DNA from 2 places in the Streptomyces sp. 1331.2 genome. Region 2 is predicted to be linked to the other one. Evidence: predicted binding sites of a transcription regulator. Region 2 holds the regulator's gene; the other holds the start of a gene.
The links. The regulator HspR, encoded in region 2, represses chaperone genes until heat shock. The targets are predictions, from matches to a motif close to TTGAGNNNNNNNNNCTCAA.
Positions count from the first base shown of each region.

Region 1 (3,376 bases), 1.1 Mb from region 2:
CCGTCCTTGGGGACGGCCCCGGCCGGGACGTGCAGGTGCACGCCGCGGTCGCGCAGCGAGGTGACCGGCAGCTCCAGCTCGGCACCGCGCGAACGCAGGTAGGAGAGCGCGATGTGCGCGGACTCCTTCATCACGTCGCCCAGCTGGCCGGTGAGGGTCAGCCCGGTGCCGCCGGTCTCGGCGTCGGCCAGCGAGGCCTCGATGTAGAGGACGTCGCCGCCGGCGCCGGTCACCGCGAGGCCGGTGGCCACGCCGGGGACGGCGGTGCGGCGCTCGGCCGGCTCCTGGGCGGACTCCGGCACGTGGTGCGGCCGGCCGATCAGGGCGCGCAGGTCCGCCGCGCCGACCGCGGCGGGCAGCTCGCGCTCGCCCAGCTCGGCCTGTGCGGCGATCTTGCGCAGCACCCGGGCGATCGAGCGCTCCAGGTTCCGTACGCCCGCCTCCCGGGTGTACTCCCCCGCGAGCCTGCGCAGCGCCTCCTCGTCCACGCTGACCTGCTCGCCGCCGAGGCCGGCCTTCTCCAGCTGGCGCGGGAGCAGGTGGTCGCGGGCGATGACGACCTTCTCGTCCTCGGTGTAGCCGTCGAGCCTGACCAGCTCCATCCGGTCGAGCAGCGGCTCGGGGATGGCCTCCAGCACGTTGGCGGTGGCGAGGAAGACGACGTCGGAGAGGTCGAGCTCGACCTCCAGGTAGTGGTCCCGGAAGGTGTGGTTCTGCGCCGGGTCCAGCACCTCCAGCAGGGCGGCGGCCGGGTCTCCCCGGTAGTCGGAGCCGACCTTGTCGATCTCGTCGAGCAGGACGACCGGGTTCATCGAGCCGGCCTCCTTGATCGCCCGCACCAGCCGGCCGGGCTGCGCGCCGACGTAGGTGCGCCGGTGGCCGCGGATCTCGGCCTCGTCCCGGACGCCGCCGAGCGCGACCCGGACGAAGCTGCGACCCATGGCGCGGGCCACCGACTCGCCGAGCGAGGTCTTGCCGACGCCGGGCGGGCCGACCAGGGCCAGCACCGCGCCGCCCCGGCGCCCGCCGACCAGCCCGAGCCCCTGGTCGGCCCGGCGCTTGCGCACCGCGAGGTACTCGACGATGCGGTCCTTCACGTCGGCCAGGCCGGCGTGGTCGGCGTCCAGCACCGCGCGGGCGCCGGCGATGTCGTACGCGTCCTCGCTGCGCTCGTTCCAGGGCAGCTCCAGGACGGTGTCCAGCCAGGTGCGGATCCAGGAGCCCTCGGGGGACTGGTCGGAGCTGCGCTCCAGCTTGTCGACCTCCTTGAGCGCGGCCTCGCGGACCTTCTCGGGCAGGTCGGCGGACTCGACCCGGGCGCGGTAGTCGCCCTCCTCGTCGGCCGGGTCGCCGTTCAGCTCGGCCAGTTCCTTGCGGACGGCCTCCAGCTGGCGGCGGAGCAGGAACTCCTTCTGCTGCTTGGCCACGCCCTCCTCGACGTCCTTGCGGATGGTGTCGTTGACCTCCTCCTCGGCGAGGTGGTCGCGCAGCAGGGTCAGCGCGTACTCCAGGCGGGCGACCTGGTCGGCCTCCAGCAGCACCTTGAGCTTCTGCTCGGCGGTGGCGAAGGGCGCGTAGCCGATGTTGTCGGCGAGCTCGCCGACGCCCTCGATCTGCGCCACCCGGTCGACGATCTGCCAGGCGCCGCGCTTGCGCAGCCACTGGGTGGACAGCGCCTTGTACTCCTTGACCAGCTCGGCGGCCCGGCCGGCCACCGGCATGCCGACCGAGGATTCCTTGAACGGCGTGGTCTCCACCCAGAGGGCGGCGCCGGGGCCGGTGGTGCCGACCCCGATGCGGACCCGGCGCACGGCGCGCACCAGCGCCGCCGGATCGCCGTCGGCCAGCCGTCCGACCTGCTCCACGGTGGCCAGCGTGCCGACCGCCGCGTACGAGCCGTCCACCCGCGGGACCAGCAGGACCTGCGGCTTGCCGGGGCCGCCGGCCGCGGAGCGGGCGGCCTCGACGGCGGCGCGCACCTCGGTGTCCTTCAGGTCCAGCGGAACGACCATGCCCGGCAGCACGACCTCGTCGTCGAGCGGCAGGACGGGCAGGGTGAGCGGTGTGGACGTCGATGCCATGATCTCTCCCCAGTCAGTGAACTTGAGTCGACCTGACTAAGGCTTGGCGGGCGCCGGATGTTCCCCGCCGCTTGTTCGCTGCGAGCGAACACGATCCGGCCGGGGAGGCCCGGCGGAGGCGGCCGTCAAAAGCACCCACGAGGACGTCCCGGGAGAACCCCGGGAAGTTCTCAAGAAATCCTCAGGATGTCGGGAACGTCCGCAAAGGGAACGCCGGGCGCCACTTCGGCCCGCGGCCGGGGCGGGCGCCGCTCGGCCCGGCGCAGCCAGCGCCAGAGCGCCACTCCGGCGAGCACCGCCGCCGGGTGCCCCACCGCGGTGACCACGTCCCGGTCGGAGGCGATCTGCTCGGCGATCATCAGTCCGGCGCCGCCCAGGGCCAGCAGCCGCCCGCGCCAGGAGAGCAGTCCGGCCACCGCGCCCAGGCAGGCGAGCACGCCGTAGCTGACCCCGATGTCCAGGTGGTCCAGCACCTCGGGCGCCATCCGCCCGGCCCCCACCGCGGTGATCACCACGCCCTGGGAGAGCAGCGTCGCCGCGACGTGCCCGATCCCGAAGACGGCGGCCGCCCGGGCGGATCCGACCCTGCGCTCCAGCGGGGCGAGGGTGAAGGCGAATCCCCACAGGTAGGGCATCCAGACCTCGCCGGCCACCCAGAAACCGCTCAGCACCAGGGCCCGCAGCGGGTGCTGCAGCAGGTTGTGCCCGTCCGAGCTGGAGGCTTCCTGCAGCCGCTGGACGAGGTCCGGATCGGCGAGCCGGGCGAAGGTCGTGGTGGCGCCGACGACGGCGAGGTACCCGAGGGTGAAGGGGGTGCGTCGGGGCGTCGGAACGCGGTCCAGCACCCATGGCGCGACGCCGGCGCGCAGCCCGAGCCGGAGCATTCCGTACGGCGCTCCCGTGGGCGCGTTCCCGCCGGGCCCGGTCCGCACTACCGCCATGCCGCCTCCGCCCGACGTCCGTGGCCCACCGGCTCCCGCCCGGTGTCCAACGCACCGGCGCGCGCCGCGGATTCCGCCCGGACGGGTGTTGTCGTGGCCACGGTACGTCGAGGTTCTGGGAGGCACCTGGGAAAACCCGGTGAAGACCGTCGCCGTAACGGACTCCCGGATTCCTGGTATTGGTCCAGACCTTCTTTCGATTGACGCGTCAGTAGGGCCTCTGACCGGGGACTTGGCGTCAACTCGGCTGCATACGTACCGTTACGCAGTGAAAAATCGCCGGGTAAGGTATCGGCCCGTGCCCACTCGTGCAGTGGGTCCGAGGGCGGCCCGAACAGCCGGCCCACGGGCCGG
Region 1 covers NZ_OBMJ01000001.1:2,687,070-2,690,445, forward strand. The annotation lists gene lon (endopeptidase La) at 1-2,081, opposite strand, end outside; gene CRP52_RS11255 (rhomboid-like protein) at 2,252-3,022, opposite strand.
Region 1: the regulator HspR is predicted to act here: its motif matches at 2,104-2,122, upstream of lon (endopeptidase La).

Region 2 (3,376 bases):
CGCTCGCTGAGCTTTCGGAAAGGAGAGGACAGTTGTCCCGTATGTCCAGGCTTGTGCGTAAGGTTGCATTTTCGGTAGCCATCGCGGCCGCGGCCTTGGTCGGCGCCTGTGTCATAGCGGGTGGTGCTCGACTGCAGCTGGACGGGGAAGCGGGAGACGGTCGCGCCATTTCGGCGGTCCAAGCGGTTGTCGACGACATCAACTGGGGCTGACGGTAGTCGAGTTCGACCGGGCGGACCCTATACTTCTGGTTGACCTCCGGTTGGCTGGTATTTGCCGGAATGCCCTATTCTGGTCTCTGCTGTGATGCGCGGCCCAGCATGTAGCCAAGCTGGAACAGGGAGTCGACGTTGTACTCCTCCCTCATCTCGGCGATGTGGCGTGCCAGAGTCCGCTCGCTGATCCCCAGCCGGCGGGCGATGACGCGGTGATTGGTGCCGGCGAGCAGTAGGTCGATGATGGTTTGCCGCAGCCTCGGAATGACTTCCTGCGGGATGGCGGCATTGCCGTCGAATTCCAGCGCCCGGGTCCAGTTCCGCTCGAAGACCTCCTCGATGAGGAAGTTGATGACGCCGGGATCGTGGATGAAGGCGGCCATCTCGTCGCCGCCCACCGGAATCACTGCCAGCCGCCTGTTGAGGATGATGAGGCGGGCGTAGGGCTCGTCCAGGGTACGGAACTGGTAGCCCTCCCTGGTCAGTCTGGAAACGTATTCACGGGTGGGCTGGTGGTAGCGCGTGCTCGCGTTGTAGATGCTTCGCATCGAGGCGCCCTGCTGCAGGATCTTCAGATCGCGTTCGATTCCGGAGGCCAGCAGCTCGGGAGGTCGAGGCCCTCCGGGTTGCATGGCCAGGCCCTCGGTGATTCCGGCGGCCGAGAACTGCTGAACGCGCTGATTGATGTGCGCCTTGCCTCGGACGTATTCGATGGGGCCGCCTTCCTGGTCCGAGCTGTGGAACGCCTCGGCCAGTTCGCTCAGGTCGGCGGGGAGTGCCACGGAACGTGACAGCAGATCCAGGGCCTGTCGCTGCCAGGATGAGCTCAGGGTGAAGGACAGCTGAGCCGGGTCCGCGGCGATGAGCAAATCCGGATCGTCGCTGTCCCGGATCAGGAGGCCGAGATCGATGAGTTCGCGCAGGGAATTATTCTTGTTTGATTCGTAATCATCTTTCGTGCTGCCGCTGTGGATGATTTTGAGATAGAGCTCCCGGGCTTCCGGCGACAGTATTCGTGATCCGCCAGTCATGAGAACTGGCTGTTCTCGCCCGCTCATTTCGGCTCCCTGTCATCCACTGAGCAACTAGTGACCACCATTGTCAGCTGTCCCGGCACCCCGGATTGCTCGTTGCTCACCCGTCCGTCGCCGACAGCGTCGAGCTTCGGGCAAGCACCCTCTCACATATCCACAAGCCGCCGGCACCCCCCGGACAGGAGGGGGCCGGCGGCAGGTGGCCGTGCGGGGTGGTCAGCGCTTGGGACGCCAGACGACGAGGGCGCTGGACTGGGGGGTGGGGGGCTGGTACGGGACCAGGTCGCGGCGGTAGGAGGCGTGGACGGCAGCCTCGCGCTGCTGGAGGGCGGCGGCGGCGCCTTCGAGGGAGTCGACCAGTTCGGCGACGCGGGACTGGAGGGCGGTGACCTGGTTCTCCAGCTCGATGATCCGCTTGATGCCCGCCAGGTTGATGCCCTCGTCCTGGGAGAGCCGCTGGACCTCGCGCAGCTGCTGGATGTCGCGGGCGGAGTAGCGGCGTCCGCGGCCGGCGGTGCGGTCGGGGCAGACGAGGCCGAGGCGGTCGTACTGGCGGAGGGTCTGCGGGTGCAGGCCGGACAGTTCGGCGGCCACGGAGATGACGTACACCGGGGTGTCCTCGGTGAGGACGTACGTCGGCGGGGCGGCGGCCCGGCGGGGCCGGCGGGCGCCGGCACCGGGCAGGCCTTCGCCGAGGCCGGGGCCGATCGAGCCGTCGGGGTTGGTCGGATTCATCGGGGACATCTGGTCGTCACGCTCCCTTCGCCGCCCGGAAGAGGGCTGCTCGCGGATCGTCGGAGGCGGTGGCCTCGCGGTACTGCTCCAGGGCGTCCAGCGCGTCGCCGCTGACGTGCTGGGGGACCACGACCTCGACGGTGACGAGGAGGTCGCCGCGGGTGCCGTCCTTGCGGGTGGCGCCCTTGCCGCGGGCGCGCATGGTGAGGCCGTTGGCGCTGCCCGGGGGCAGCTTGAGCTTCACGGCGGGGCCGTTGAGCGTGGGCACCTCGATGGTGGCGCCGAGCGCAGCCTCGGGGAAGGTGACCGGGACGGTGACGGTGAGGTTGTCGCCCTTGCGGCCGAAGACGGGGTGCGGGTCCACGTGCACGGTGACGTAGAGGTCGCCGGGCTGGCCGCCGCGTTCGCCCTGGGCGCCCTTGCCCTTGAGGCGGATGCGCTGGTCGGCCTGGACGCCGGCCGGGATGCGGACCTGCATGGTGCGGGCGGAGCTGGCGCGGCCGCTGCCGTGGCAGTCGGTGCACGGGTCGTCGACGATCATGCCCCGGCCGCGGCAGTCCTTGCAGGGCTCGGAGAGGGCGAAGGCGCCCTGGCCGCGGCTGACGGTGCCGGCGCCGACGCAGGTCGGGCAGACTCGCGGGGTGGTACCGGACTTGGCGCCGGTGCCGTTGCAGGTGCGGCAGGGGGCCTGGCTGGTCATCCGCAGCGGGACGGTCGCGCCGTCGACGGCCTCCTCGAAGGAGAGCGTCACCTCGGTCTCGACGTCGGCGCCGCGCCGGGGCTGGGCCTGCCGGCTGCCGCCGCGGTTGAAGAGGCCGCCGAAGACGTCGCCGATCCCGCCGCTGCCGCCGCCCTGGCTGCCGCTGAAGAGGTCGCCGAAGTCGAAGCTGTAGCTGCCGGGGCCGCCGGGGCCGCCGCCGGCCCGGAAGCCGCCGTTGGCGAAGAGGCTGCGGGCCTCGTCGTACTCCTTGCGGCGCTTCTCGTCGGAGAGGACGTCGTACGCCTCGGAGATGTCCTTGAACCGCTCCTCGGCCTTGGCGTCACCCGTGTTGGCGTCGGGGTGGAACTCGCGGGCCAGCTTGCGGTAGGTCTTCTTGATCTCGGTGGCGGTGGCGTCCTTGGGCACGCCGAGGACCTTGTAGTAGTCCTTCTCGACAAAGTCCTTGCCGCTCATGGCTCCCGCCACCTCCCGAGTTCCATCGTCACTGTGCTGTCAACAGCAGGGGAAAGCAAGGCCGTTGACAGCGCGCTGCGGAGCCGGCCGCCGTGTTGGCCGGCGTACGACTCCGCAGCGCACTGGTTGTCAGCTGTCACTGGCTGTCAGTTGTCCGAGCCACCGTCGGACTTGTCCGCGTCGCCGGACTTGGTGTCGGCGTCCGGGGCGGCGGTCGT
Region 2 covers NZ_OBMJ01000001.1:3,759,932-3,763,307, forward strand. The annotation lists gene CRP52_RS15900 (helix-turn-helix transcriptional regulator) at 287-1,273, opposite strand; gene CRP52_RS15905 (heat shock protein transcriptional repressor HspR) at 1,466-1,993, opposite strand; gene dnaJ (molecular chaperone DnaJ) at 2,001-3,158, opposite strand; gene grpE (nucleotide exchange factor GrpE) at 3,305-3,376, opposite strand, start outside.